Regions from separate parts of the Phenylobacterium parvum genome, predicted to be linked through region 2. Evidence: predicted binding sites of a transcription regulator. Region 2 holds the regulator's gene; the other holds the start of a gene.

Region 1 (15,316 bases), 410 kb from region 2:
AGGGCCACGCCGCCGCCGGGGACGATGCCTTCTTCCACGGCCGCGCGGGTCGCGTTGAGGGCGTCATCGACGCGGTCCTTCTTTTCCTTCACCTCGACTTCGGTCGAGCCGCCGACGCGGATCACGGCGACGCCGCCGGCCAGCTTGGCCAGCCGCTCCTGCAGCTTTTCCTTGTCGTAGTCCGAGGTGGTGTCCTCGATCTGGCGCTTGATCTGGCCGATGCGGGCCTCGATGCCGTCCTTGGCGCCGGCGCCGTCGACGATGGTGGTGTCGTCCTTGGTGATCGACACCTTCTTGGCGCGGCCCAGCATTTCGAGGGTCACGTTCTCAAGCTTGATGCCGAGGTCCTCGGAGATCAGCTCACCGCCGGTCAGGATGGCGATGTCCTCGAGCATGGCCTTGCGGCGGTCGCCGAAGCCCGGGGCCTTGACGGCCGCGACCCGCAGGCCGCCGCGGAGCTTGTTGACCACCAGGGTGGCCAGGGCCTCGCCCTCGACGTCCTCGGCGATGATCAGCAGGGGACGGCCGGACTGCACGACGGCCTCGAGGACCGGCAGCAGGGGCTGGAGGGAGGTCAGCTTCTTCTCGAAGAGCAGGATCAGGGGCTCGTCGAGTTCAGCCTCCATCTTGTCGGCGTTGGTGATGAAGTACGGCGACAGGTAGCCGCGGTCGAACTGCATCCCCTCGACGACGTCGAGCTCGGTCTCGGCGGTCTTGGCCTCTTCGACCGTGATCACGCCTTCATTGCCGACCTTGTCCATGGCCTTGGCGATCATCTCGCCAACCTCAGTGTCGCCGTTGGCGGAGATGGTGCCGACCTGGGCGATCTCGGCGTTGGTGGTGACCTTGCGCGAGGACTCGCGGATGGACTCGACCACCTTGGCCACGGCCTTGTCGACGCCGCGCTTCAGGTCCATCGGGTTCATGCCCGCGGCGACCGACTTCATGCCCTCGACCACGATGGCCTGGGCCAGGACGGTGGCGGTGGTGGTGCCGTCGCCGGCCTTGTCGTTGGTCTTGGAGGCGACTTCACGGATCAGCTGGGCGCCGAGGTTCTCGAAGCGGTCAGACAGCTCGATTTCCTTGGCGACGGACACGCCGTCCTTGGTGGAGCGGGGCGCGCCGAAGGACTTCTCGATGACCACGTTGCGGCCCTTGGGGCCCAGGGTCACCTTCACGGCGTTGGCGAGGGTGTTCACGCCGCGCAGCATCCTGTCGCGGGCGTCGGAACCGAAATAGACGTCTTTGGCAGCCATTGGCTTACTCTTTCAGAAAGGGATTGTGGGGTCTGGAAAGGCGGTCGGGGGATCTATTCGATCACGCCCAGGACGTCGCTTTCCTTCATGATCAGCAGGTCCTGGCCGTCGACCTTGACCTCGGTGCCGGACCACTTGCCGAACAGGATGCGGTCGCCCTTCTTCAGGTCGAGGGGCTGCACCTTGCCAGAGTCATCACGGGCGCCGGGGCCGACGGCGATGACTTCGCCTTCCTGCGGCTTCTCCTTGGCGGTGTCGGGGATGATGATCCCGCCCTTGGTCTTCTGTTCTTCTTCGACGCGCTTCACGAGGACGCGGTCACCGAGGGGACGAAACGCCATGTCTTGGTCTCTCCATTTAGGACGAGTGTTGCTGGAACTCCCGGGGGCGGCGCCGCCTTTGGCAGCCGTCGCCTCCGAGTGCTAACGCGTCGGGGAGTTAGGGATGGGGACTGGCGGAGTCAAGCGCCGCGCCCCCCGAAAGGGCCCTCAGTTCCGGTTGGACCGGGGCGACGGCGGCGGCTAAGGTCCCCTTCAGCTGTGACGCCACAACAAGGAAACGCCCATGCGCCGCGCCCCCGTGATCGCCGCCCTGTCGGCCCTCGCCTTCGCCCTGCCCGCCGTGGCGGAGACCTGGACGCCCTATACCGAGCCGACCGACAAGGGGCTCCAGTGGTCCTTTGACCGCGACTATTCCTACCGCGACGCCGCCTCGGGCCGGATCGTGGTGATGACCGCCATCGGCAAGGTCGGCGCGACGCCCCGCATGGGCCCATCCGCCCCAGGCGCCGCCGATGGCGTGGGCTTTGTCTACGCCCTCGACTGCAAGGCCAGGAACCTGATCCCCATGGGCAGCTATTCGCCGAAGAAGCCGCTCGAGATCGCCTCTGGCTGGAGGGGCGAAGCCGCCAAGAAGGCGGACGGGTCCGACGATGCGGCCCTGATGCGCCAGGTCTGTTCCGCCGAGGGCGCGTACCCGACGAAATAGGGCCACCAGGACCCTTTCCCACGAACCGGGGCGGCCCGCCGGGGCCGCCCCTTTTCTTTGGGTCCTCAGCGCATGCCCACGGGAACCCGCTCGGCGTCGCGCTCGGCGCGGATCTTCATCTGCAGGTCGCCGTATTTCGCCAGCTCCATGCGGGCGATGGTGCGGTTGTGCACCTCGTCGGGCCCGTCGGCCAGGCGCAGGGTGCGCTGGCTGGCGTAGGCCTTGGCGAGGCCGAAGTCGCTGGTGACCCCGCCGCCGCCATGGGCCTGGATGGCGTCGTCGATGACCTTGATCGCCATGGTCGGCGCCTGGACCTTGATCATGGCGATCTCCATCCGGGCCACCTTGTTGCCTGCCTTGTCCATCATGTCCGCGGCCTTCAGGCAGAGCAGGCGGGTCATCTCGATGTCGATGCGGGCGCGGGCGATCCGCTCCTCCCAGACCGAGTGCTCGGAGATGTACTTGCCGAAGGCCTTCCGGGTCATGAGCCGCCGGCACATCTTCTCCAGGGCGACCTCCGCCGCGCCGATGGTGCGCATGCAGTGATGGATGCGGCCGGGGCCCAGCCGGGCCTGGCTGATCTCGAAGCCGCGCCCCTCGCCCAGCACGAGGGAGTCCTCCACCGGCACCCGGACATTCTCCAGCAGGACCTCGGCGTGGCCGTGCGGGGCGTCGTCGTAGCCGAACACCGGCAGCATGCGCAGGACCTTGATCCCGGGCGTATCCATGGGGACCAGCACCTGCGACTGCTGGGCGTGAAGGGCGGCCTCGGAATTGGTCTTGCCCATCACGATGGCGACCTTGCACCGGGGGTCGCCCACGCCCGAGGACCACCACTTGCGGCCATTGATGACATAGTGGTCGCCATCCCGGTCGATGCGGGTCTCGATGTTGGTGGCGTCCGAGGAGGCCACCAGGGGCTCGGTCATCAGGAAGGCCGAGCGGATCTCGCCGCGCATCAGGGGCGACAGCCAAAGGTCCTTCTGCTCGCGGGTCCCGAAGCGGTTCAGGACCTCCATGTTGCCGGTGTCCGGCGCCGAGCAGTTGAAGACCTCCGAGGCGAAGCCCACCCGCCCCATGATCTCGGCGATGGGGGCGTACTCGAGGTTCGACAGCTGGACGCCCTCGAAGACGAAGGTGTCGTCCACGTGCGGGTGGCCGGAGTCCGGCGGCATGAACATGTTCCAGAGCCCGGCGGCGCGGGCCCTGGCCTTCAGGTCCTCGACGACGGGGATGACCTTCCAGGGATCGCCCTCGGCCTGCTGGGCCTCATAGACGGGGACGGCGGGATGGATGTGCGCATCCATGAAGTCGCTGACGCGGCGGATGAGTTCCTTCTGGCGGGGGGAGTACTCGAAATCCATGACGGTCGACCTTCCTTGAGGCGCCCTCCGGGTCGCCGGGGGCTGCGCGCCCCGGAAGGTCCCGGCCCGGCCCCCGCGCGTCCTTGATCTGGCTCAAGCCAGGCTGGCCAATTCGTCCGGGGCGGGCCAGAAAAGGGGTATGGTCCCGGACTTTCCCCATCGCCCCCTCGCCAACGCCTTCGTCACCCTCGAGCCCCTGTCCGAGGCGCACAGGGAGCCCTTGAGGGCCGCCTGCGCCGCCGATCCCGAGATCTGGGAGACGCAGTATTCGCTCTCCCTCTACGGCGAGAACTTCGATCGGTTCTGGAACGGCAAGCGGATCGCGGACAGGGACTCAGGCGCGGCGCGTCATTTCGCAGTGATGTCGGACACGCGCTGCGTCGGCGTCACCGGCTTCCTGAAGATCGACCGGGCCAACGCCGCCCTCGAGATCGGCCTCACCTACTACGCCCCACAGGCGAGGGGCGGGCACGTCAATCCCTCCGCCAAGCGCCTCCTCCTGGAGGAAGCCTTCGCCGCCGGCTTTGTCCGGGTCCAGTTCCACGTCGATGAGATCAACGCCAGGTCCCGGGCGGCGGTGCTCAAGCTGGGGGCGACCTTCGAGGGCGTCCAGCGGTGGGACCGGGTCGTCTGGACAGGCCGGCGGCGCAGCACGGCCGTCTATTCCATCATCGCCCCGGACTGGCCCGCCGTACGCGAGGGGCTGGACCGCCGGCTCGCCGCCTTCGGGCCCGGGGCCTGAAGGCGGCGGCGCAGGATCAGCGGACTGGCGCGGTCCGGGTCTGGCTTTCGGCGAAGAAGACCTTTTCGGCGTTCTCGGCCACTTCCTGGGCGGTGTAGGGCCGGCCGGGCTGGAAGCCTTCGGTCTCCAGCATCTTGATCTCGCGTACCCCGCGGGAGGAGACGCCCAGCACCTTGCCGGTGTGGTCAGCGGCCAGGTCCGAGACCATGTAGAGCACGCCCGGCGCCACATTCTCCGGCAGGCTCAGCGGATCCGGCTCGCGGCCGGCCCGTCCGGGCAGGTCGGAGGTCATACGGGTGAAGGCGCCCGGCGCCAGGCCCATGACCCGGATGCCGTACTTGCGCCCCTCGATGGCCAGGACGCGCATGAAGCCATAGATGCCCGCCTTGGCCGCCCCATAGTTCGACTGGCCGAAGTTGCCGTAGAGGCCCGAGGTCGAGCTGGTCATGACGATGGTCCCGGGACGCCCGTTGTCCTTCAGCCACTTCCAGACCGGCATGGTGCAGCAGTAGGTGCCCTTCAGGTGCACCTTGACCACCAGGTCCCAGTCGGCCTCCGTCGTGTTGGCGAAGGTCTTGTCGCGCAGGATGCCCGCATTGCAGACCAGGATGTCGACCTGTCCAAAGGCGTCGAGGGCGGTCTTCAGGATGTTCTCCCCGCCCGCCAGGGTCGACACGTCGTCGCCATTGGCCACGGCGCGGCCGCCTTCGGCCAGGATGTCGTTGACCACCTTCTGCGCCGCGCTGACCGAGCCGTCGCCCGAGCCGTCGCGGGAACCGCCCAGGTCATTGACCACCACGGCGGCCCCTTCACGGGCGAAGAGCCGGGCATAGGCCTCTCCAAGCCCGCCGCCGGCGCCGGTGATGATGGCCACCTTTCCGTCCAGAAGTCCCATGGTGCGTCTCCCTAATGTTTTTCTGAAAGGCGCATCTTCCAACCGGTCCGGCGGGGAGTCGAGTCCGGGTCGGCGCCCTGCTTTCCGACTCCACAAGCGTCCCGGTTGGAGTAGGCTCCGCCGACAGCCGGCGCACCAGACGCTGGCGAAGGGGGGAAGCGCCGTGTCCGCAAATCTGCCAGCCGGCGAGGCCCACGGGCTGGGCGCCATCGTCGATTCCCCCATCGCCGCCGAACTGGCTGGCGACGGGCGCATGACCCGCGGGGCGGTCGCCTGGTCTTTCTTCGAGGGCGCCCGAAACCCCTATGTCGTCCTGGTCACCATCTACATCTTCGCGCCCTACATCGCCTCGGTGATGATCGGCGACCCGGTGAAGGGCCAGGCGGTGATCTCGCAGTGGAGCCAGTATTCGGGCTGGATCATCATGGCCACAGCGCCCTTCCTGGGGGCCTCCATCGACCAGCTCGGCGGCCGCAAGATCTGGCTGGGCCTGGTGGTCGCCGCCATGGTCCCGATGATGGCGGCTCTCTGGTGGGCCAGGCCGGACGGGTCGGGGCTGTCGGTCACCATGACCATGCTGCTCATCACCCTGATCGGGCTGGGGTTCGCCTTCTCGGAAGTCCTGCACAATTCCCTGCTGATCCGGGCGGCGGGCATGAAGGCGGCGCACAAGGCCTCTGGCCTGGCCCTCGCCCTGGGCAACGCCTTCTCCGTCCTGGCCCTGGGCTTCACCGCCTGGGCCTTCGCCCTGCCTGGCCGGGTCGACTGGGCCTGGGTGCCCAAGGCGCCGCTCTTCGGCCTGGACACCGCCGCCCACGAGCACGAGCGGATCGTCGTCCTCATGGCGGCGGGCATCTTCGCCATTGGCGCCCTGCCCCTCTTCCTCTTCACGCCAGACGCGCCGCGCACAGGAATTCCCGTCCTGCGGGCCTTCCGGAACGGGGCTCGCCAGCTCTGGGAGATGCTCGCCACCGTCCGCAACTACAGGGACGCCGCCATCTACCTCGCCAGCCGCATGGCCTTTGTCGACGGCATGAACGCCATCCTGATCTACGCCGGGGTCTACGCCGTGGGCGTGATGAAGTGGCAGGCCCTCGAGATGCTCTTCTACGGCATCCTCCTGTCCATCCTGGCCGTGCTCGGGGGTTTTGTCGGACGGTGGATGGACGCCGCCTTCGGCCCGAAGAACGCCCTCAGGATCGCGATCTTCATGTCGATCCTCGGCATTGTCGCCATGCTGGGCATGTCGCCGACCCGGATCCTCTACCTGTGGAGCTACGACCCCTCCGCGCATGCGCCGGTCTGGGACGGCCCCGTCTTCCGGACCCTGCCCGAGGTCATCTTCCTGCTGATCGGGTTCGTGAACGCCGTCTTCATCACGGCCCAGTACGCCTCGGCCCGGACCATGCTGACCCGCCTCACCCCGCCGGAAAAGACCGGGGCCTTCTTCGGGGTCTACGCCCTGTCCGGCGTCGCGACAGGATGGCTGGGGCCCATGATGGTGAACTTCGGGACCAACCTGACCAAGACCCAGCAGGGCGGATTCGCCACGGTGATCATCCTCCTCGTTGCAGGATTGGCGGGGCTGGGCTTCGTCCGGGGCGGCGGCAAGTCGATCGAGGCCTGACTTCAGGGAGGTCAGCCCCGATTACTGTTAACCATGTTTGTAAACCTAAGTTAAAGTCGACAGACCCTCGCGGCCCTTCTCACGTTTACTTTCCATTAAGCTCGATGAGCGAAGAGTAACCACGAGTGTACGGGGAAGCCGAAAGGCTCAGCCGGGGCGTGGGGACTCCCGCCCTCCCGTGTCACGGGAGAACAGAATGTCCAGGTTGCTCGCCAGGGTGCTCCGTGAGGAGGCATCCGCGCCCGTCTTCGAATATGGGGTCGTCGCCGCCCTGATCGCGGCCATGCTCCTTGCGGCGGCGAGCCTTTCGCCCGCCCGCCAGCCGGCGCCCAACATCCCGCCTGATCTCCGCGCCGCATCGCACTGATCCGCGACGTCGCCCCGTTGCGGCGACCCCGGCTTTGGCCCAAATGATCCCCCATGCGCCGGGGCGGCGCAGGTGGAGTGCTGACCATGGCCAATGACCTTCCTTCTGGGACCGACGACGCCGCAATTCCCGTGACCTGCCTGTGCGAGGGCGACCTCGCCGCCTGGCGACAGTCCGCCCCGCCCCTGGACGCCGGCCTCGCCGGGACCGAGTTCCGCGCCCGCCCGGGCCAGGCGGTCATCGTTCCGGGGCCTGACGGCAAGCCAGCCCGGGTGCTCCTGGGCCTCGGCGCCGCGCCCGGGGATGTCCTGTCCTTCCGGAACCTGGCCGGCCGACTTCCGGCGGGGACCTACCGCCTGGAGGCCGTCCCCGGCGGGCTCGACCCCACGGACGCCGCCATCGCCTTCGCCCTGGGCCTCTATCGGTTCGAGCGCTACCGCAAGCGCGAGTCCGCCCCGCCCCAGCTGGCCGTCCCGGGGGCCAACGCCGGCGAGGCCGAGGCCATCGCCGCCGCCTGCGCCCTGGCCCGGGATCTGGTCAACACGCCCGCCAACGACCTCGGCCCCGCCGAGCTGGAGACCGCCGCCCGCGACCTTGCGACCCGCTTTGGGGCCACGGTCGACGTGGTGACTGGCGAGGCCCTCCTGTCCCAGGGCTATCCCAGCGTCCACGCGGTCGGGCGCGCCGCTGCACCGGGGCGCGAGCCCCGCATGATCGAGGTCACCTGGGGCGAACCCGGCCACCCGGTCCTGGCCCTGGTGGGCAAGGGGGTGGTCTTCGACACCGGCGGCCTGGACCTCAAGCCCTCGGCCGGCATGCGGCTGATGAAGAAGGACATGGGCGGCGCCGCCCACGTCCTGGCCCTCGGCGCCCTGGTCATGCAGGCCCGCCTGCCGGTCCGCCTGGCCCTCCTCATCCCGGCCGTCGAGAACGCCGTCGGCGGGGCCGCCATGAGGCCCGGCGACGTCCTGGCCACGCGCAAGGGCCTGAGCGTCGAGGTCGGAAACACCGACGCCGAGGGACGGCTTATCCTGGCCGACGCCCTCACACGCGCGGGCGAGCTCTCGCCCGACCTGACCCTCGACATGGCCACCCTGACGGGTGCGGCGCGGGTCGCCCTGGGGCCGCAGCTGCCGCCCTTCTTCACCGATGACGAGGCCCTGGCCGCCGCCATCGAGGCGGGCGCCCGCAAGGCCTTTGATCCCGTCTGGCGCCTGCCCCTCTGGAAGGGCTACCTGCCGTCCCTGGACTCCGAGATCGCCGACCTGAAGAACGATCCCGACGCCTGGGCCCAGGCGGGAGCCATGACCGCCGCCCTCTTCCTGCAGAAGTTCGCCCCGGAAGGCGCCTGGGCGCACTTCGACGTCTTCGCCTGGAACCCGCGCAGCCAGCCGGGATCGCCGGCGGGAGGCGAGGTCCAGGCCATCCGGGGCCTCTACGCCATGCTGAAGGCGCGCTACGCGTGAGCTCCGACCCTCGCCTGACCCTGGCCCGGCCAGACCTCGCCTCCGAGGCCCTGGAGGGCTGGATACCGGCCGCCCGCTACGCCCGCCCCCGGCGGATGCAGGCGGCGGTCCCGTCGACGGCGATCCGCCGGGAGCCCCGGGCCGAAGCCGAGCAGCTGGACCAACTGTTGCTGGGCGAGAGGTTCGACGTCCTGGAGATCCGCGACGGCTTCGCCTGGGGCCAGTCGGTGCGCGACGGCTATGTCGGGCATGTCGCCTTCGGCGCCCTGGCGCCCGAGGGTCCACCGCCCACCCACCGGGTGCAGGTTGTGCTGAGCTATGGCTTCGACGGGCCCAGCATCAAGTCCCGTCCGACCGGCCCGATCTCCCTGAACAGCCTGGTCACGGTCACCGCGCGGGAGGGGCGCCTCGCCCTCTGCGACGCGGGGTTCTGGATGCCGGAAAGCCACCTCGCCCCTCTGGGCGATTTCTCAGGAGATCCTGCGGCGGTGGCCGAGGCCCACCTGGGCGCAGCCTATCTCTGGGGCGGACGCGAGGGCTGCGGGCTCGACTGCTCGGGCCTGGTCCAGCAGGCGCTCCTGGCCTGCGGGCGGGCCTGTCCGAGGGATTCCGACCTACAGCAGGCCCTGGGCGTACACGTCGATCCATCGGGCCTCGAGCGGGGAGACCTGGTCTTCTGGCGGGGGCATGTCGCCATGATGGTGGATGCGGTCCGGATGGTGCACGCCAACGCCCACCACATGGCCGTGGCCATCGAGCCGCTTGCCGAGGCGACGGACAGGATTGTCGCCGCGGGCGGCGGCGAGCCCGTCGCCTTCCGGCGACCGTTGGACAGGGCGCGACCGCAGGCCGGCTAGGCCGGCCCTGCGGGGATCAGGCCGCCGGCTTGGCGGCCGGAGCGGCGGCCGCAGGCGTAGCCGCCGGGGCGGCGCCAGCCGCAGCCGGGGCGGCGCCGGCGGCGGGAGCCGCAGCGTCGGCGGGCGCAGCCGCGGGAGCCGCAGCCGCCGGATTCGGCGCCGGCAGGGGCAGGGTGGCGCCCTGGGCGCGGAGATACGCGATCAGGTTGACGCGGTCCTCGGACTTCTTCAGGCCGACGAAGGACATCTTGGTGCCCGAGATGTACTTCGCAGGCGCCCGGAGGAACTCGTAGAGGTGCACGTCGTCCCAGACGCCCTGCTTGGCGCCGAACTCGGTCATCGCGGCGGAATAGGCGTAACCGGCGTGGGATCCGGGCTTGTGGCCGACAATGCCCCAGAGGTTGGGACCGGTCCCGTTGGCGCCGCCATTGGCGACGTTGTGGCAGGACTGGCACTTGGCGAAGACCGCCTCGCCAGCCTTCACGTCTGCCGCCGGCAGGACGGTCCCGAAGTCGGGAAGGACATCCGCCGCCGGCGCGTCGCCGCCGGCCTCCACGGCCGCCTCGATCAGGTAGCCGGGCTTCTCAGGCGCCGCGACGGTGAATAGCCCCGTGGTGACTTCCCGAAGGCCGACGATCGCCAGGACCGTCGCGAGCCCGGCGCCTGCGATCTTGTTGAAGGTCAGATTGCTCATCGTCCCGAAACCGATTCTTTCGGGACCGAAGCCCCGCCACCCAAAACCAGAAAGGCCGACTCAAGGCCCTGCGGAACCGGAGATTCCCGACCCCTTATTGCGTTCGCGTCTCTTACACGCTACCGGCGCTTGCGCAACCGGGCAGATGGCCCCGGGCCTCAGGTTCATGACGCCGATCCTCCTCATCCCCGCCCGAATGGCCGCCACCCGCCTGCCCGGAAAGCCCCTGGCGGACATTGGCGGCCTGCCGATGATCGTGCGGGTCCTGCGGCAGGCCGAGGCCGCCGGCATCGGCCCGGTGGCCGTGGCGGCGGGAGACGCAGAGATCGTCGAGGCGGTCGAGGCGGCCGGAGGGCGCGCTGTCCTGACCGACCCCGACCTGCCGTCCGGGTCAGACCGCATCCTGGCCGCCCTGGGGGCCCTGGACCCCGAAGGCCGCTTCGACGTGGTGATCAACCTGCAGGGCGACATCCCCTTCATCGCCCCAGAGGCGATCCGGGCCTGCGCCGGCCTCCTCGACCAGCGGCCGCATGCCGACATCTCGACTGTGATGGTCGCAGAGGCGGGGCCGGAGGACCGGACCAATCCGGACATGCCCAAGGTGGTTGCGTCCATGGACCCGGACGGACGATCCGGCCGGGCCCTCTATTTCACCCGCTCGGTCCTCTACGGCGATGGCCCGGTCTGGATCCACCATGGCATCTACGGCTACCGGCGCGCGGCGCTCGAGCGGTTCACCGCCGCCACGCCCTCGCCGCTGGAGCGCCGCGAGCGGCTTGAACAGCTGAGGGCCCTGGAGATGGGCATGACGATCTGGTCGGCCGTGCTGGACGAGGCGCCCGTCTCGGTGGACAACCCCGCCGACCTGGACCGCGCCCGCGCCCACGCCCGGCGCCTTGGAGCCCCCGCATGAGCCGCAACCGGATCGCCTTCCAGGGAGAGCTTGGGGCCAACAGCCACGAGGCCTGCCTGGCCGCCTTCCCGGACATGGAGCCGGTCCCCTGCGCCACCTTCGAGGAGGCCTTCGAGGCGGTACGCGCGGGCGAGTGCCGGCTGGGCATGATCCCGGTGGAGAACTCGATCGCCGGCCGCGTGGCCGACGTCCATCACCTCCTGCCGTCCTCCGGACTGCGGATCATCGGCGAGCACTTCAAGCCCATCCACTTCCAGCTGATGGCCAATCCCGGCGTGCGGGTCGAGGACCTGAAGTCGGTGGCCTCCATGCCCATCGCCTTCGCCCAGTGCCGCGGGACCATCGCCCGCCTGGGCCTGGCCCGGGAGCCGGTCAGCGACACCGCCCTGGCCGCCCGCCAGTTGTCCGAGCGGCCGGACCCGAACCGGGCGGCCATCGCCCCGGCCCTGGCCGCGCGCCTCTACGGCCTCGACATCCTGGAAAGGGACATCGAGGACACCCACAACAACACCACCCGCTTCCTGGTCATGACCGCGGACGCCGACGCCCCGGCGCCCGGGCCGGGCGTGAAGTGCGTGACCAGCTTCGTCTTCCGGGTCCGCAACCTGCCCGCCGCCCTCTACAAGGCGCTGGGCGGCTTTGCGACCAATGGCGTCAACATGACCAAGCTCGAGAGCTACATGGAGAACGCCGCCTTCACGGCGACCTTCTTCTACTCCGAGATCGACGGTCGGCCCGGGGACGAGGCCGTCGCCCGCGCCTTCGAGGAGCTGCAGTTCTTCTCCGAGCGCTTCGAGATCCTCGGGGTCTACCCCGCGGATCCTTACCGCGCCCAGGTCGGCTAGCCCGCCCGGCGGCGACAGGTCAGGGGTTTACGGAGACGCAGTTGCCCCCCTCCGTCCCACCTCCCTTGGGGGAGGAATGAGGAGGCAATTGCTCCCCCAAGGGGGAGCTGTCAGCGAAGCTGACTGAGGGGGTCAACGGCGCCTCAGCAGACCCCCTCCGGCCCGCTTCGCGGTCCACCTCCCCCTGATGGGGAGGAATTGGGGAGCCATTGCTCCCCCAAGGGGGAGCTCCCGGCGAAGCCGGGTGAGGGGGTCAACGGCGGCTCAGCAGACCCCCTCCGTCCCGCTTCGCGGTCCACCTCCCCCTGGGGGGAGGAATTACGGAGCTGATGGCCCCCCCAGTGGAAGCTCCGGGCGTAGGCCGGTGAGGCGGGCTCAGGCCTCCTCGGCCCAGGCGCGGATCAGCTGGTGGGCGATGGCCATACCGCCGGGGGCGAAGCTGCCCTTGATCTCGCCGGCCAGCAGGGCGCGGGCCTCGGCGCGGGTGTACCAGCGCACCTCGGACAACTCGGTCTGGTCCGGCTGGGCCTCATCGCCGTCCACCTCGGCGATCAGGCCGATCATCAGCGAGTTGGGGAAGGGCCAGGGCTGGGTGGAGTGATAGCGTACCGAGGTGGCCCTCAGCCCCGCCTCCTCGAACAGTTCCCGGGCGCAGGCCTCTTCGATTGTCTCGCCAGGCTCCAGGAAGCCCGCCAGGGCGGAGAACATACCGGCGGGCCAGATTTCCTGGCGGCCCAGCATGCAGCGGTCGCCATGCACGGCCAGCATGATGACCACCGGGTCCGTGCGGGGGAAATGCTCGGCGCTGCAGGAGGAACACTCGCGCTTCCAGCCGCCCTCGGTGGGGTGGGTGGCCTCGCCGCAGACCGAGCAGCGGCGATGCTTGCGGCGCCATTCGAAGACCCCCTTGGCGGTGCCGACAATGGCGATCTCGCCAGAAGGAAGGCTGGCGGCCAGGGCCCGCGCATCCTCGAACCGGCCCATCCCCTGCAGTGGGCCGTCAGTGGGGTCGGCGGGGCCTTCCAGGTCGACGGCGAACACCGCCGTGTCCTGCCAGAGCCCCATGAACAGGAGGCGCTCGGGACCGCCGGACAGGTCCTCGACCAGCCGGGAGGGAAGGTAGGCGATCTGCATCCCGCCCGAGCTGGACCGCTCCACCAGGGCCTTGCCGTTCCACAGGACCATGCCCAGGGACTGGTCGGAGGCGAGGCGTTCCGCCAGCCAGGCGGCGTCCTTGCGACGGTCGCTGGCGCGGTCGAGGGGATTGCCGGCGAAGGTGTTCTGGAAGGCGTTCAGAGGCATGAGTCGTCTTTTAGCCCACAGGCGCGGATCTGCACACGCTTGCATGCACGCCTCGGGACCGCGATATAGGGGGCGGAGATCGGCGACGGGCGGACGCCTCGCCAACCCGGTCAGGTCCGGAAGGAAGCAGCCGTAACGAGTCCCGTTCCGGGTCGTTGTCCGGTCTCCACCCAGCCCAAATGGCGACCATGGCCGACGAAGACCTCACGCCCGAACCCGATGCGCCGGAGCGTGATCCCGACACCGCGGACATGTTCGGCGATCCTGCGCCCGCCCCGGCGCCTGTGTCTTCGGCGGCGCCTGCACCCGGGACTGCACCGACCGGCAACGCCGCCTACACCGTCATCGCCCGCAAGTACCGGCCCCGCACCTTCGAGGACCTCTATGGCCAGGAGGCCATGGTCCGGACCCTGCGCAACGCCTTCGCCGCCGGGCGGATCGCCCACGCCTTCATGCTCACCGGCGTACGTGGGGTGGGCAAGACCACCACGGCCCGGCTGTTGGCCCGGGCCCTGAACTTCCAGACGGACTCCATCGACGCCCCCAGCCTGGACCTGTCCATCGAGGGCCGGCACTGCCGCGCCATCATCGAGGGCCGGCACATGGACGTGCTGGAGCTGGACGCCGCCAGTCGGACCGGCGTGGGCGACATGCGCGACCTGCTCGACGGGGTGCGCTACGCCCCGGTGGAGGCCCGCTACAAGGTCTACATCATCGACGAAGTGCACATGCTCTCCACGGGAGCCTTCAACGCCCTGCTGAAGACCCTCGAGGAGCCCCCGCCGCACGCCAAGTTCATCTTCGCCACCACCGAGATCCGCAAGGTGCCGGTGACCATCCTCTCCCGCTGCCAGAGGTTCGACCTGCGCCGGGTGGAGCCCGCCGACCTCATCGGCAACCTGCAGATGATCCTGGAGGCCGAAGGGGTGCGGGTCGAGGCCGAGGGCCTGACCCTGATCGCCCGGGCTGCTGAAGGCTCGGTGCGCGACGCCCAGTCCCTGCTGGACCAGGCCATCGTCCAGGCCGAGCCCGGCCAGACCGTCCCCGCCGCCCTGATCCGCGACATGCTGGGCCTGGCCGACCGGGCCGGGACCCTGGACCTGTTCGAATTCATCCTGAAGGGCGACCCCGGCGGCACCGTCAGCGCCTTCCGCCAGCTCTACGCCCTGGGCGCCGATCCCGCCCAGGTGGTGCTCGACCTCATGGAGCACGTTCACGGCGCCTCGGTCGCCCGGGCGGTCGGCCCGCAGGCCCTGGCCCTGCCCAAGGACCAGTCGGCCCGCCTCGCCTCGGCCGGAGCCGCGGTGTCGGCGCCTATCCTGGCCCGCCTCTGGCAGATGCTCCTGCGCGCCCACGAGGAGGTCGGGCGGGCGCCGGACCCGGCGGCGGCCACGGACATGGCCCTGATCCGCCTGGCGCACGCCGCGGACCTTCCCGGGCCCGAGGAAGCCCTCAAGCTGCTGCGGAACGGCGACACGCCGGCCTCCGGCCCCTCGGGCGGAAGCGGGTCCGGCGGCGGATCGGCCCCCGGCGGGGCGGCGAGGGCCCTCTCGCCCCAGGCCGCCCTGCAGTCGGCGCCCCAGGCCGAGGCCCGCCAGGCGCCCGTCCTGCAGTCCTTCGAGGACCTCGTCGCCCTGATCGACGCCGAGCGCGACATCGCCCTGAAGCTGGACGTCGAACGCTTCGTCCGGCCCGTCAGCTTCCGCCCCGGCGTGCTGGAGTTCGAGCCCGCGCCCGGCGCGCCCGCCAACCTCGCCCAGCGCCTGGTGGGCCGCCTCAAGGCCTGGACCGGCCAGCCCTGGCTGGTGGCGGCCCAGGGCGGCGGCGGGGCGGAGAGTTTGTGGGAGCGCCAGACCCGTGAAGCCCGCGAGACCCGCGCCGAGATCGCCCAGGACCCCTTCGTGCTTTCCGTGATCGAGGCCTTCCCCGGCGCCGAGGTCGTCCAGATCCGCCACCTGCCCCCGCCCGAACCCGTCTTGGTCGACGACCTGGGCGAAGAGG
Region 2 (15,316 bases):
CCGCCCCGCCAGTAGGTCAGGTTGTGCCGGGACCGGTCGGCGGGGGTGCGGGCGTGGTTGGAAACCTCGTAGGCCTCGAAGCCTGCGGCGGACAGCCGGTCCTGCGTCACGTCCCAAAGGTCCGCGGCGCCGGAATCGTCGGGCGGGACCAGCCGCCCGCGGCGCACCGCCCGCTCGAAGGCCGTCCCCGGCTCGATGGTCAGCTGGTAGGGCGAGACATGGCCGGCGCCCAGGTCGAGGGCCGCATCCAGCTCCGCCGCCCAGGCCTGCGGCGTCTGGCCAGGCCGGGCGTAGATCAAGTCGATGGAGACCCTGGAAAAGACCGCCAGGGCCGCCTCCGTCGCCCGCCGTCCGGCCGCCGCATCGTGGTTGCGGCCCAGCTGGACCAGGGCCTCGTCCTCCAGGGACTGCAGGCCCAGGGACAGGCGGTTGACCCCGGCGTCAGCCAGGGCGGCGAACCGCCCGGCCTCGGCGTCCGTCGGGTTCGCTTCCAGGCTCACCTCAAGGTCCGGGCTGGCCTCCCAGCGCCGCCGGCAGGCCTCGATGACCTCCGCCACGGCCTCGGGCGGCATCAGCGAGGGCGTGCCGCCGCCAAGGAAGATCGAGCCCAGCCGCCGCGGCCCCGTGGTCGCGGCCCGCCGGGCCAGGTCGTCGACGATCGCCCGGGCCAGCTCGGCCGCCTCGCCGGGACGCCTGTCACGGTGGACGTTGAAGTCACAGTAGGGGCAGATCCGGGCGCAGTAGGGCCAGTGGACGTAGACGCCAAAGCCCGCCGCGTCGGGGTCGGGGGTCAAGCCAGGGCCGCCTTCAGGCGTGAAAAGGCCCGGGCCCGGTGGCTCATGGCGTCCTTGGCGGCGGGATCCATCTCGCCGAAGGTCAGGTCGTGGCCATCGGGCCGGAAGATGGGGTCGTAGCCGAAGCCCCGGTCGCCCCGGGGCGGAAAGACCAGGTCGCCGTCGATCCGGCCCTCGGCCACCACCGCCAGGTCGTCAGGCCAGGCCAGGGCCAGGGCGCAGGTGAAATAGGCGCGCGGGCTGTCCGCGCCGCGCTCGGCCAGTTCCCGCTCGATCCGCGCCATGGCGGGGGCGAAGTCCTTGCCCGGGCCGGCCCAGCGGGCCGACAGGACGCCCGGCGCCCCGTCCAGTCCCGCGACGGACAGGCCGGAATCGTCCGCCAGGGCGGGCAGGCCGCTGGCCATGGCCGCCGCGCGGGCCTTCAGGAGGGCGTTGCCGGTGAAGGTCGCTTCGGTCTCCTCGGGCTCGGAGAGGCCCAGCTCGCCGGCGGTGACCAGCCGGTAGCGGCCCTCGAGGATCTCGGCCAGCTCCCGGGCCTTGCCCGGATTGTGGGTCGCCACCACCAGGCGCGCCCCGGCCTCAAGTCTGATCGCCATGCTGAACTCCGCGGCCCATCCGGCCCTTACGACAATTTAACGCGAATGACGCCGCTTTCGCGACATAAGGGCGCTGACGGCGGAACGGAACCGGGGGGTCACGACATGCCGACCATGCGAGCCCTCGGCCCGGGCTCCCTCTCTAGCCTGCTCAAGGCGGTCCTCGACCTGGCCCGCCTCCTGCTTCTCGTCCTTCTGGCGATCCTTGCGGCGGGCCTGCTCTACGGGGTCCTTGCGGCCTTCAACCCGGACATGCCCTTTGGGGACCGCGTTCGGTTCGAGGGCCTGGACAGGATCCAGGCCTGGGCGGTGGTCCTGGCCAGGATGCTCACCGCCACCTTGTTCGTTGCAGGCGTCCTTGTGATCGTGAGTCGCCTGCGCGAGGTCTTCGCCACCCTGAAGGCCGGCGATCCCTTCCACCCCGACAACGTCACCCGGCTGAGGGTGGTGGCCGCAGGCCTGGCCGGCCTGGAGCTGGTCCGCTACGCGGTCTGGCTCCTGGGAGCCCTTCTGCCGCCACAGGCGGCGCCTGAAAGACCCAACCTGTCCCTGACCGCCTGGTTCTCGATCCTCGTGGTCATCGTCCTGGCCGAGGTTTTCCGGGAGGGGGCCCGATTGCGGCGCGAGGCGGAGCTGACCATCTGATGCCCGTCCGGTTCCACCTCGACCGACTGCTCGTGGAGCGCCGCATGTCCCTCGTCGAACTGGCCGACCGGACGGGCCTTTCCGCCGCCAACCTGGCCATCCTCAAGGCGGGTGACGCCCAGGCCCTGAGGTTCTCGACCCTCGAGGCCCTTTGCCGGGAACTGGCCTGCCAGCCCGGCGACATCCTGACCTGGGAGCCCTGACCCCGCGTCAGGTGTCGCCGCATTGCAACATGAGGGGTTCCAGGGCCCCCGGAGCCTTGCGCTGCCGGGCATACAGGCCTATGTGCACCGCAACATTTATTGCATTGCACAAGGAGCTCGCCATGGCCCACGTCCTGGACATCCGCGACATCCACGTCTTCGACGGCCTGCTGCGTCGCCTGGAGGCCATCCTCGATGGCCTGATGATGCCGTTCGCCGAGGAAATCGGCCGCCTGTCGCCGGCCGCCTTCCGGCACCTACTGAACGCCCGCTTCTGATCGCGGTCCGCGCCGGCCGCCGCTGTCTCTCCCGACGGGGGTCCGGCGCCGGGAACGGGCGGCCCTGAGGGGTCGCCCGTCTCCCTAGCGGGTTCAGGCCGCGGCCGCCGCCCGCTGGAGGGCGAAAAGCTCTCCGATCCCCTTCTCGGCCAGGCCGAACAGGGCCTCGAATTCGGCCCGGGTGAAGCCCCGCTTCTCGCCGGTGGCCTGGATCTCCACGATATCCCCCGCCCCTGTCAGGACGAAGTTGGCGTCGGCCTCGGCGTTGGAATCCTCCTCGTATTCAAGGTCCAGCACAGGGACGCCCTGGCAGACCCCGCAGGACACCGCCGCCACCTGGTCGAGCAGGGGCGAGCGGGCGATCATCCCCTCCTGAACCAGCAGGTCGGTGGCCTGGCGAAGGGCCACCCAGGCGCCGGTGATGGCCGCCGTCCGCGTGCCGCCATCCGCCTGGATCACGTCGCAGTCCAGGGAGATCTGGCGCTCGCCCAGGGCGGCCATGTCCACCACGGCCCGCAGGGAGCGCCCGATCAGGCGCTGGATCTCCTGGGTCCGTCCCGACTGCTTGCCCTCTGAGGCCTCCCGCCGGCCGCGGGTGTGGGTGGCCCTGGGCAGCATGCCGTACTCGGCCGTCACCCAGCCCTGGCCGCGCCCGCGAAGGAAGGGCGGAACCCGCTCCTCGACGCTGGCGGTCACCAGGACCCGGGTGTGCCCGAAGGCGACCAGGCAGGAGCCCTCGGCATAGCGGTTCACCCCGGTCTCCAGGGTCACGGTCCTCAGGCTGTCGGCGGCGCGGTCAAAGGGACGCTTGGCGGTCATGGGTCGGGCAGGCTCCGGCGAAGGGTGAAGCGGTCCCGGCGCCTTGCGCCGGCGGGGTGGGTGCTTATCCTGTAACCTCGGGCCTGCGTCCATGCCCGACCGGAAACAGGACTCCCCCGAACGTGACCGGCCAGTTCCTCCCGCGGGGTCCGACCCTCGCCGAACTCGACAACCGCGCCCGCGAAATCTTCCGCCGGGTCGTAGAGACCTATCTCGAGACCGGCGAGCCCGTGGGGTCGCGCACCCTGTCCCGGGGCGGCGTCCAGCTGTCCCCCGCCTCCATCCGCAACACCATGCAGGACCTTACGGAGCTGGGTCTGCTCGGCGCTCCGCACATCAGCGCCGGCCGCCTGCCGACCCATGCGGGCCTCCGGCTCTTCGTCGACGGCCTGATGGAGGTGGGCGATGTCGGCGACAGCGAGCGCCGGGAGATCGAACAGCGGCTGGCCGGCCGCGGCCGGTCCTTCGAAGACATGCTGAACGAGGCCTCGTCCCTCCTCTCCGGCCTGGCGGGCGGCGCCGGCATCGTCGTGGCCCCCATGCGCGAGGCCGGCGTCAAGCACGTGGAGTTCGTCGCCCTGGGCGTCGACCAGGCCCTGGCCGTGGTGGTGTTCGAGGACGGCGCCGTCGAGAACCGGCTGATGCAGCTGGCCGCCGGGGTCACGCCCTCGTCCCTCCAGGAGGCGTCGAACTTCCTCAACGTCCGGATGCGCGGCAAGACCCTGGCCGAGGCCGGACAGGACATCCGCTCCGAGCTCGACCACGCCCGGCGCCAGCTGGATGTCGCCGCCGCCCGCCTCGTCGAGGAGGGGCTGGCGGTCTGGGGCGGCGGCGAGGGGCGTGACCGCGCCCTGATCGTCCGCGGCCGCGCCAACCTCCTGGCCGACCGCGAAACCCTCGAGGACCTCGAGCGGGTGCGGATGCTGTTTGACGACCTGGAGCAGAAGGAACAGCTGATCGGCCTTCTGGACGGGGTGCGCGAGGCCCAGGGCGTGCGCATCTTCATCGGCGCCGAGACGCGCCTTTTCTCGCTTTCCGGTTCCGCGGTCATTGCGGCGCCCTATATGTCGGGCCAGAAGAAGCTGCTTGGAGCCATCGGCGTGATCGGCCCAACGCGGCTGAACTATGCGCGGGTCATTCCCCTGGTCGACTACACCGCCAGGGTCCTGTCCCAGATGGCCGGCGTCTGAGGCCGGGGCCTGTCCCCGGCGCGTGAAGACACGGGCCCGGCGGCCCGGTCCAGAGAGGTTGAGTGAGACATGTCCGAGGATCCCCAGTCCCCCGAAGAGGCGCCGTCGGAGGCGCAGGCCGGCGCCGATGGCGAGGTCGATGGCCCATCCGCCCTCGAGGCCGAGGTCGCGGCGCTCAAGGAACAGGTGCTGCGCTACGCCGCGGACGCCGAGAACATCCGTCGCAGGGCCGAGCGCGAGACCAACGACGCACGGGCCTACGCCATCCAGAAGTTCGCCAGGGACCTGCTGGGGGTGGCTGACACCCTGGGCCGGGCCCTGACAGCCCCGCCCGCCGGCGAGGACGCGGGTGTGCGCAACTTCGTGGTCGGCGTCGAGATGACCCAGAAGGCCCTTCTCGCGGCCTTCGAGTCCAACGGACTGAAGTCGGTGGAGCCGTCTGCAGGGGACCGTTTCGACCCGCACCTGCACCAGGCGATGATGGAGCAGGAGAGCCCTGACCTCGCCCCCGGTGCGGTAATCCAGTGCCTGCAGCCCGGCTACGAACTGCTGGGCCGTCTTGTGCGCCCGGCCATGGTCGTGGTCGCCTCGCGGGGTTCCGGCGGCGCCGCGCCCGGCGGAGAGGGTCCGGGCGGCCGCCTGGATACCCGCGCCTGACTCCGGCCCCCTTTCCCAAGCCCGACAAATGATTAAAGTCGGGAATCCACCCCACGGGACGGAGACGGCTCCGCCGCCGCCGTCCCCGGCCCACACCGGACCCGACTGATGAAGCTGACGATCGAGCGCGCCGCACTGCTGAAAGCCCTGGGACACGTCCAGAGCGCGGTGGAGCGCCGGAACACCATCCCGATCCTCTCCAACGTGCTGCTGTCCGCCGAGCGCGGCCGCCTCAGCTTCTCGGCCACCGACCTCGACATGGAGATCGTCGACGAGGCCGAGGCGCGGGTCGAGCAGGCCGGGCAGGTCACGGCGCCCGCCCACACCCTCTACGAGATCGTCCGCAAGCTGCCCGAGGGCGCCGAGGTCACCCTGGCCTGGACCGGCGAGGACCCGCGCCTGTCCGTCTCTGCGGGCCGCTCGCGGTTCAGCCTTCCGGTCCTGCCGGCCGGCGACTTCCCCGTCATGTCCTCCGACGGCCTGTCCGGCCGTGTGGCCGTGGACGTGAACGACCTTATCCGCCTGATCGACCGCACCCGCTTCGCCATCTCCACCGAGGAGACGCGCTACTACCTGAACGGTCTCTACCTCCACACGGTCACCGAGGGCGGGATCCCCCGCCTGCGCGCCGTCGCCACCGACGGCCACCGCCTGGCCCTCGCCGAGATGCCGGCCCCCGAAGGCTCGGTGGGCGCCCCGGGCGTCATCGTGCCCCGCAAGACCATCGGCGAGGCCCGCCGCCTGCTGGACGACGCCGGCGAGAGCGTCGACCTGGCCGTCAGCCCCCAGAAGGTGCGCTTCGACTTCGGCGCCGCGGCCCTGACCTCCAAGGTCATCGACGGCAGCTTCCCTGACTACGCCCGCGTCATTCCCCGGGACAACAACCGGGTCATGATGGTTGACAACCAGCTCTTCGCCCGGGCCGTCGACCGGGTCGCCACCATTTCGGCCGAGAAGAGCCGGTCGGTGCGCATGGCCATCGAGCCGGGCCGGATGACCCTGACGGTCCGCAACATGGAGGCGGGCCAGGCGGTCGAGGAGCTCGAAGTCGACTACGACGGCGAGGCCTTCGAGCTGTCCTTCAACGCCCGCTACCTGCTGGACGTGACGGACCAGATCAGCGCCGAGCAGGCCGAGTTCCGTTTCGGCGGTCCGAACGACCCGGCCCTGGTGCTGGATCCCACGGACCCGGACGTCCGCTACGTCCTCATGCCCCTGCGCGTCTGACGCACCGATCGACCCTCACCCCGGCCTCCCGAAGCGGCTATAGACTGGGGCCGTGCGCTCGGTCCTGACACGCCTGTCCCTGACGGATTTCCGCTCCTACGAGCGGGCGGACATCCCGCTGGATGGCCGGATGGTGGTGCTGACCGGTCCGAACGGGGCCGGCAAGACCAACATCCTGGAGGCCGTATCCCTGCTCTCGCCAGGCCGGGGCCTGCGCAACGCCGCCCTGCCGGAGATCGGGCGCCGCGCGCCGGACGAGACCGCCGGCCGGGCCTGGGCGGTCTCGGCCCTCCTGGAAGTGAGCGGCGAGCCGGTCCGCATCGGGGTCGGCGTCGAGACCGCCGGCGCCGCGCGCCGCGCCGTGCGCCTGGAGGGTGAGGCCGTTCCTCCCGCCCGGCTCACCGACCTGGTCCGGCCCGCCTGGCTGACCCCCGCCCAGGACCGCCTCTTCCTCGAGGCGGCCGGAGAGCGCCGCCGGTTCCTGGACCGCCTGGTCTTCGCCGCCGAACCCGCCCACGCCGCCCACGCCCAGGCCTACGAGAAGGCCCTGCGCGAACGCCTGCGCCTGCTGACCGACGGTCCGGCGGACGGCGTCTGGCTGGACGCCCTCGAGCAGCGCCTGGCCCTCAGCGGCGCCCGGCTGGCGGAGGCGCGGGCCCGCACCCTCGCCGTTCTCCAGGCCGAGATCGACGCCCGGGGAGACCGACCCTTCCCGCAGGCCCGGATCGCCCCCCTGGGCGAGTGGGAGAAGCGCGCGGCGGGGGGCGAGTCCGGCGCGGCCCTCGAGCAGGCCCTGGCCGCCGCCCTGGCCGCCGCCCGGGGGCGGGACGGGACGGCCGGGCGGTCCCTGACCGGCCCGCACCGGGGGGATCTCTCCGTCATCCACGCCGAGCGCGGCCGGCCCGCCGCCGAATGCTCGACGGGCGAACAGAAGGCCCTGGTCCTCAACCTCGTCCTGGCCCAGGCGGCGCGTCTTTCCCGTGCCGAATCAGCGCCGGCGCCTGTATTGTTGCTGGATGAAGTTGCAGCGCACCTGGACCGCCGCCGGCGGGCCGCGCTGTTCGACGAAATCGAGGCGCTCGGGCTTCAGGCCTTCCTGACCGGCACGGACGACCCTCTCTTCGAGGAGCTTGCGGGCCGCGCCCTCAGGCTCCGGGTCGAGGGCTCCCGGCTGGCTGTTGCGGACACCCCATGACCGACGAATCCCAGACCCCGAACGAAACCCCAGTGGAAGCCCCAGTGGAAACCCCTGAAGAAGCCGCCGCCGCCTATGGCGCGGAGTCGATCAAGGTCCTCAAGGGGCTCGACGCCGTCCGCAAACGGCCGGGCATGTACATCGGAGACACCGATGACGGCTCGGGCCTGCACCACATGGTCTACGAGGTGGTGGACAACGCCATCGACGAGGCCCTGGCCGGCCACGCCTCCCGCGTCGAGGTGATCCTCAACGCCGACGGGTCCTGCACCGTCACCGATGACGGCCGCGGCATTCCCACCGACATCCACGAGGGCGAGGGGGTCTCGGCGGCCGAGGTCATCATGACCCAACTCCACGCCGGCGGGAAATTCGACCAGAACGCCTACAAGGTCTCCGGCGGCCTGCACGGCGTGGGCGTGTCTGTGGTCAACGCCCTTTCCGACTGGCTGAAGCTCAAAGTCCACAGGGGCGGCCGCGCCCACGAGATGACGTTCCGCCGAGGCGACGCCGTCTCGCCCCTGGTGATTACGGGCGCCTCACCCCTGCGCGAGTCGGGCGAGCCCCTGACGGGCACGGAGGTCACCTTCCTGCCCTCGCGGGAGACCTTCGCCTTCATCGAGTTCGACCGCCGCACGCTGGAGCACCGCCTGCGCGAACTCGCCTTCCTCAATTCCGGGGTCCACATCCGCCTGCGTGACAACCGCGAGGCCGAGCCCTGGGAAGAGATCATGCACTACGAGGGCGGGGTGGAGGCCTTCGTGCGCCACCTCGACAAGGCCAAGTCCCCCCTCATGAAGGAACCCGTCGTGGTGCGGGGCCGTCGCGACAGCGTCGAGATCGACCTCGCCCTGTGGTGGAACGAAAGCTACCACGAGAACGTCCTCTGCTTCACCAACAACATCCCGCAGAGGGACGGCGGCACCCACCTGGCGGCCTTCCGCTCGGCCCTCACCCGGATCATCTCGGGCTATGCCGAAACCAGCGGCGCCGCCAAGCGCGAGAAGGTCAGCCTGTCCGGCGAGGACGCCCGCGAGGGCCTGACCTGCGTGCTGTCGGTCAAGGTGCCGGACCCCAAGTTCTCGTCCCAGACCAAGGACAAGCTGGTCTCGTCAGAGGTCCGTCCAGCCGTCGAGGGCCTGGTGGGCGAAGGCCTGGCCAACTGGTTCGAGGAACATCCCGTCGAGGCGCGGATGATCGTCCAGAAGATCGCCGAGGCCGCCGCGGCCCGGGAGGCCGCCCGCAAGGCCCGTGAACTCACCCGGCGCAAGTCGGCCCTCGACATCACCTCCCTGCCCGGCAAGCTCGCCGACTGCCAGGAGAAGGACCCCGCCAAGTCCGAGATCTTCCTGGTCGAGGGGGATTCCGCCGGCGGCTCGGCCAAGCAGGCCCGAAACCGCGAGAACCAGGCCGTCCTGCCCCTGCGCGGCAAGATCCTCAATGTCGAGCGCGCCCGGTTCGACCGGATGCTGGGCTCCGACCAGATCGGCACCCTGATCACCGCCCTCGGCGCCGGCATCGGGCGCGACGACTTCAACATCGAGAAGATCCGTTACCACAAGATCGTGATCATGACGGACGCCGACGTCGACGGCGCCCACATCCGCACGCTGCTGCTGACCTTCTTCTACCGGCAGATGCCCGAGGTGATCGAGCGGGGCTACCTCTACATCGCCCAGCCGCCGCTCTACAAAGCCGCCAAGGGCCGCTCCTCCCGCTACCTCAAGGACGATACTGAGCTGGAGGCCTACCTCACCGAAGAGGGCGTGGACGGGGCGACCCTCGACCTCGCCTCCGGCGAGCGCCTGACCGGCCAGGACCTCCTGAACCTCGTCCAGGCCTCACGGGCGGCCCGGGCCAATATCGAGCGCCTCACCGCCCGGGCGCCAGCCTTCGCCATCGAGCAGGCGGCCCTGGCCGGCCTGTTCGGCGAGGAGGGCGATCCCGCCGCCGCCGCGCGGCGTCTCGACCTCTATGCCGAGGAGGGTGACGGCCCCTGGTCCGGAGAGACCGCGCCGGCGGGCGGCTTCGCCTTTTCCCGCCGCCGCCGCGGCGTGACCGAGCGGGTGGTCCTGGACGATCTCCTGATCGCCGCCGCCGACGCCCGGCGCCTGGCCGAGCGCGCCCTGGCCCTGTCCGAGCCCTTCTCCGGGACGGCCACCTTCACCCGACGGGACCGCACGACCCGGGTCCGCGGGCCCCTCGACCTGACCGCCGCCATCATGGAGGCCGGCCGCCGGGGCCTGACCATCCAGCGCTACAAGGGCCTGGGCGAGATGAACCCCGAGCAGCTCTGGGAGACGACCCTCGACGCCGAGGCCCGCACCCTCCTCCAGGTCCGGGTCGCCCATGCCGACGACGCGGACGACATGTTCACCCGCCTGATGGGGGACCTCGTCGAGCCGCGCCGGGAGTTCATCCAGGAGAACGCCCTCGACGCCGAGGTCGACGTCTGATCAGTCGCCCTCCGCCCAGCGGGGGGCCTTTGCGAAGTCCGCCGCGCGGAACGGCGTCTCGTTGAAGATGTAGGGGTAGTAGAACCGCCGGATCCGCTCGTGGAAGGCCCGGATCCGGTCCTGGTAGGCAAGCTGGGCCGCCAGGTCCGTTCCCGCTATCCGGTGCAGGGCCGTCTGCACCCCCACCGCCGGGAGGACGAGGCCGACCCTGCCCGTCCAGGCGTCCCGTGACTCAAGCCCCCGCCGGTAGGCTCGGACCGGGTCGGCCACGCTCAGGTCCCCGAGGTGCTGGAAGGCGTAGTACCACTTCCAGTGGAATCCCGAGGTGACTGGCGGCGTGTCCCGCCATTCCGGATGGACCTTGAAGAAGGCGCCAAGGGTGGCGTCCTTTGGTTTGTCCCAGCCGGCGTGGACGGCCTCGCGCTGGGCGAGGGTCAACTCGACCCCCTGCCGGACCGGATTGGCGCGGTTGATGGCGATGTGCGCCAGGGCCGGCAGGACCAGGCTCAGGATGACCCAGGTCGCCGCCAGGACAGCGCCATTGGCCACCGAGCTGCGTCCGAGGGCGCCGACGCCCAGGCAGACCAGGGACCAGAACAGCAGATAGAGGCCCGCGACGCCCAGCATCGACAGGACTGCGACGGCCTGCGCCCCGGACGCTGCGGCGCCGGCGACAAAGGGTGCGGCCACGGCGACGAAGACCAGGCCCAGCCGGAGGCCCGCCCGACGGGTCCAGAGCCCTGCCCGCCCCCCCGCCGCCTGAAGGGCCTGGAGTCTCCCCGCCTCCCGCTCTCCCGAGATCAGGTCATGCAGCAGGACAACGAGGATCAAGGGGGCCAGGAAGGTCAGCACAAAGGCCCAGTCGAAGCGTCCGGGCAGGGCGAGCTCCGCATTGTAGTTCTCGCCTTCATGGATCTGGCTCTCGAGGGCCAGGGCGCGGACCCGAAGCACATAGGGCGCCACGTCGCGTTGCCCGAGGGCGGCGAAGGCGAGGGCGGAGGGCCGGTCCCAGGTCGCATGGAAGGTGTAGTAGGCGGCGTTTCCCGCGTCGCCGTCCCGGGCGACCCAGGCCGCCACAGCGGCCTCCTCCGCCGCCTGGAGGGGCTGGATCCGGGCGATGGTCTCGGTCTGGCGGCGGATCTCGGAAATCCCGGCGCCGACGCTGACGGTGGACAAGATGGCGAGCAGGGCCAGCGTGGGGAGCGCCAGCTTCTGGCGCAGGAAGAGTCGCAGCTCCTGTCCCAGACGGGTCATGCGCCTGCCCTTCCCAACCGCCGACTGGCCGTCCAGGCCAGGCCCCCCGCAATGGCCATCCAGGCGCCCAGAAGCAGCAGTCCCGGGGTCGCAGCCCCCAGGGCCTCTGTGGTGGAGGCCGGCCGGTAGACGAAGTCCGGCGTCTGGCTCCAGGCGCCGGGGTCAATCCGGACCCGGCGGCCCGCCTCCGGGTCGCTGTTGCGGTTGCTGTCGTCTGAATAGGTCAGGCGCTCCGCCTGGAGGCGGTTCAGCCTCTGTACGATGGCGTAGCGGTAGGCTTCCGCCTGTCGCAGGAACCGCCGGTGACCCTCAAGGTCTGTCCCGGAGGCGGCCATGGACAGGCTCCGCACCGCCAGGGTCGGGCTGACCAGTCCGAGGGCAAGGGCCAGTCCGGACTGGCGTCTCTGGTCGTTGAACTGGCGCTCGGCGTAACGCTCGAAGAGGGATGAGGTCAGCCGCTCTCCCTCCATGGCGATCAGGCCCCGGTAGTTCACCGGCAGGTCCTCGACGCGCGCCACCCCGTAGGTCTTCAGGACTGAAGCCCGGAAGGCGTTGAAGTAGGGATCGTCGGGGTTATGGCTGTCACCGATCTCCTTCAGGTCCCGCTGGATGGCGATGTCGGTTTCCAGCCGGGTCGGATGGGGGGCCGCCAGGAGGGCGATGTCCGTCGCCAGCCGGGGGGCGAGGATCGCCGACAGGGCCCAGGCGGCGACAAGGGTGGCGAGGGCGGTGCGACTGCTTGGGGCCAGGGCGGAGACTGAAGTGGTGACCAGCACCCAGACCAACAGGTAGGCTGCATAGCCCGCCGCCAGCATCAGGGCGGCCACGGGCGCAGCGCCGGCGGTGATGGTGAGCCAGGCCAGGGCGGCGAGCGCAGGCGCCAGGATGAGCCCGGCGACGACCGAAAGCGCTGCGGCCTTTCCCAGAACCACCTGGCCAGCTGTCACCCCCTGGGCGAAATGCAGGCGCAGCAGGCCGGAGTCCCGTTCCCGCGCAATGGCTCCAAAGCCGAGGAAGATCAGGACCAGGGGTCCAAGCGCCTGGATCACGAAGGCGGGGGTCAACTGGCCGAACCGGACCAGCAGGGAGGACTGCCGGACGTCCCCGAAGTTGGCGCTGTTCTGCCTGTGGCCCTCGAGGAACAGGGTCGATCCGGTGAAGGCGTCGACGCCCGGATCGAAGCCTGCAAGGGCGGGCAGGGGCCGGAAGACGAAGTGTCCGTAATGCACCATCCGGTGCGGGTGTCGGGCGGGCTGACCATCGAACTCCCGGTCCGCCTGGGCCTGGAACCGGCTCCGGATCTCCTGGCTTTCCCGGCCCTGCGAAATGGAAGTCAGGGCGGCGATGGCGGAAAGGACGACCACCAGGGCGACGGCCAGTTGGGCGACCCGCGCCCGGGCCATGAGGCGCAGTTCGTTTGCGGCGATTCGGAGGACCGCACTCATCCGGCGGCGGCCTCGCCAAATCGGCGGTGAAGCGAAAGGACGTCCAGCCCGCCCTCGGTCCGGACCTCCTCGACGATCCCGCCCCCGGCCAGGAACCCGATCCGGTCGGCGCAGTCCGCCGCCCCAAGAAGGTCGTGGGTCACCATCAGGACCGCGGCGCCCCGTTGGCGCAGGCCTCCCACCAGGGTGTTGAAGTCCGATGCTGCGGCCGGGTCGAGGCCCGTCGTCGGCTCGTCCAGCAGCAGGACGGGAACCTCCCGCAGGAGGGCCATGGCGATCGCCACCTTCTGCCGCATGCCCTTGGAGAAACCGCCGGTCCGCCGGGACCGGGCCCCAGCCTGCAGTCCCGCCGCGTCCAGGGCTGCATCCATCTCCGCCCGCGAGGGTCGTGCGCCGGACAGGCCCAGGAAGTAGCCGATGTTCTCGTAGGCGCTCAGGGTCTCGTAAAGGGCGACGGTCTCCGGCAGGTAGGCGATACGCTGGCGGACGGCGTCGGCCTGGGCTGCGGGGTTGAGGCCCATCACGCGCACCGATCCGCTCGAGGGCCGCAGCAGGCCCATCAGGACGGCCAGAGTGGTCGACTTGCCTGCTCCATTGCCGCCGAGCAGGGCGTAGACCTCACCGGCGTTCACCGACAGGTGCAGGCCCTTCAGAACGGGGGTCCCGCCCCTGTCGACGCAGAGTTTGCGGACATCGATGACGGGTTCGGCGGCGGTCAGGTCCGGCATGTCTGTTTGTTCCCGCGGGCTCGGCGCCCTGTCAATGCTGATATAACATAGCATTGACAGCAGGCGCCTGGCGGCTAAGACGATTGCCGATACAATATAACACTCCGAGAGGGCCCGGTGAACTCCCCATCCAAGTCGACCCTTCTTCTCGCGGCCGGCCTTGCCTGCATCTCCAGCGCGGCCCTGGCGGAGGTCGCCGAAGGCGTCTCCGAGGTCGTGGTCACCGGACAGAGACAGGCCTATCGGGGCCAGTTCACGCTGCAGGAGACGCCCCAGAGCCTGGCGGTGATCTCGCAGCGCACCCTTCAGGACAACAACATCACCGGCCTGACAGAGGCCCTGGACCTCAATGCGGGGGTCGCCCGGCAGAACAATTTCGGCGGTCTCTGGGACGCCTATGCGGTGCGCGGCTTCGCCGGGGACGAGAACCTCCCCAGCGGATATCTCGTGAACGGCTTCAATGGCGGACGTGGTTTTGGCGGCCCGAGGGACGTCGCCGGCGTCGAGCGCATCGAGATCCTGAAGGGCCCCAACGCCGCTCTCTTCGGCCGCGGCGAGCCGGGGGGGACGGTGAACATCGTTACCCGAAAGGCCCGGTTCGGTGAGACCGGAGGATCCCTGAGCGCCAGCCTTGGCGGGTTCAGCGCCCGCCGGGCTGAGGCTGACGTCAATATCGCAGCCGGGGAGGTTTTCGGAGCCCGGCTTGTCGGCTTCTACGACGAGGCCGAGAGCTTCCGACGGACAGTCAGCACCGAGCGTTATGGCTTCCTGCCCTCCTTCGGATTCCGGCTGGGTGAGGACACCATGGTCACCTACGACCTGGAGGTCACCCGCCAGAAGGCGCCCTTCGACCGCGGCGTCCCGGCCATTGGCGGCGTTCTGGGCAAGGTGGACCGACGGACCTTCCTGGGCGAGCCCGGCGACGGCCCTATCGAGGCGGACGCCACGGGGCAGCAGCTGGAAGTCCAGCACGACTTGAGCTCCACCTGGAGCCTGCTTGTCGGCGCCGGCTTCCGTACGACAAACCTGACCGGGTTCTCCACCGAGGCCGAACTCGCCGCCTCCCGGCAGAAGCTCAGTGTCGACGGCAGATCCCTATCCCGGCAGAGACGATTCCGAGATTACGAGGCTGATCACGCTGTCCTTCGGGGAGAGCTGTCGGGCGATTTCCAGGCCTTTGGCCTGCGCCACCGCCTCCTTGCCGGCGCCGACTTCGACCGCTTCGAGAACAGCCAGCTGTTCCTGAGGTTCCGGCCCGCGGCCGTCAGCGGCAATCCCTCGGACCAGGCCGCCAACGTCATTGACGTCTTTGCCCCGGTCTATGGCCGGTTCCCGCTGCCGACCCCGGGGCCGCTGACCAACCGGCTTGATGTGCAGGAGGCGGCTGGCCTCTACCTGCAGGACCAGATCGCGCTCACCGAGTCCCTGCAGGTCCGGCTGGGCGTCCGCTATGACGACTTCTCCCTGGAAAGCCTCAACCGGGCGACGGGCGTGTCCCAGAGCCGCTCGGAAAGTCGCCTCAGCCCGCAGGTTGGCCTGGTCTGGACCGCCGCCCCGTCCCTGTCCTTCTTCGCCGCTTACGGCGAGGGCTTCCGCGCCAATATCGGCGCTACGGCCAGGGGCGAGATCTTTGATCCCGAGACCAGCCGGTCCTTCGAGGCCGGCGCCCGGTTCACCCTCCTGGACGGCGACCTGACCGGGACCCTGGCCGTCTTCTCGATGCGAAAGAGCCAGGTTCTCGCTGCTGACCCGGCCAATCCGGGCTTCTCCCTGCCCATCGGCAAGGCCGGCAGCCAGGGGCTGGAGTTCGACCTGAACGGCCGCCTCCC

Evidence for each region. Region 2 encodes HrcA, which represses chaperone genes, less so after heat shock. Its sites were predicted from a motif close to GTTAGCANTCNNNNNNNNNGANTGCTAAC; they were not measured.
Region 1: groES (co-chaperone GroES) is a predicted target of HrcA. The motif match lies at 1,655-1,683, and genes of this name have one in related genera.

The regions. Positions count from the first base shown of each region.
Region 1 covers NZ_CP029479.1:2,445,674-2,460,989, forward strand. Annotated here, with positions in the region: gene groL (chaperonin GroEL) at 1-1,256, opposite strand, end outside; gene groES (co-chaperone GroES) at 1,310-1,597, opposite strand; gene HYN04_RS11430 (hypothetical protein) at 1,821-2,243, shown strand; gene HYN04_RS11435 (acyl-CoA dehydrogenase family protein) at 2,309-3,607, opposite strand; gene HYN04_RS11440 (GNAT family N-acetyltransferase) at 3,747-4,349, shown strand; gene HYN04_RS11445 (SDR family NAD(P)-dependent oxidoreductase) at 4,366-5,244, opposite strand; gene HYN04_RS11450 (MFS transporter) at 5,408-6,871, shown strand; gene HYN04_RS13520 (hypothetical protein) at 7,068-7,238, shown strand; gene HYN04_RS11455 (leucyl aminopeptidase family protein) at 7,325-8,704, shown strand; gene HYN04_RS11460 (C40 family peptidase) at 8,701-9,561, shown strand; gene HYN04_RS11465 (c-type cytochrome) at 9,578-10,255, opposite strand; gene HYN04_RS11470 (3-deoxy-manno-octulosonate cytidylyltransferase) at 10,422-11,168, shown strand; gene HYN04_RS11475 (prephenate dehydratase) at 11,165-12,013, shown strand; gene nudC (NAD(+) diphosphatase) at 12,389-13,315, opposite strand; RNA gene ffs (signal recognition particle sRNA small type) at 13,389-13,487, shown strand; gene HYN04_RS11490 (DNA polymerase III subunit gamma/tau) at 13,504-15,316, shown strand, end outside.
Region 2 covers NZ_CP029479.1:22,288-37,603, forward strand. Annotated here, with positions in the region: gene hemW (radical SAM family heme chaperone HemW) at 1-794, opposite strand, end outside; gene rdgB (RdgB/HAM1 family non-canonical purine NTP pyrophosphatase) at 791-1,390, opposite strand; gene HYN04_RS00110 (DUF2975 domain-containing protein) at 1,505-2,035, shown strand; gene HYN04_RS00115 (helix-turn-helix domain-containing protein) at 2,035-2,238, shown strand; gene HYN04_RS13350 (hypothetical protein) at 2,361-2,516, shown strand; gene rph (ribonuclease PH) at 2,610-3,335, opposite strand; gene hrcA (heat-inducible transcriptional repressor HrcA) at 3,458-4,525, shown strand; gene grpE (nucleotide exchange factor GrpE) at 4,595-5,182, shown strand; gene dnaN (DNA polymerase III subunit beta) at 5,291-6,409, shown strand; gene recF (DNA replication/repair protein RecF) at 6,462-7,604, shown strand; gene gyrB (DNA topoisomerase (ATP-hydrolyzing) subunit B) at 7,601-10,060, shown strand; gene HYN04_RS00150 (DUF3526 domain-containing protein) at 10,061-11,314, opposite strand; gene HYN04_RS00155 (ABC transporter permease) at 11,311-12,759, opposite strand; gene HYN04_RS00160 (ABC transporter ATP-binding protein) at 12,756-13,487, opposite strand; gene HYN04_RS00165 (TonB-dependent siderophore receptor) at 13,605-15,316, shown strand, end outside.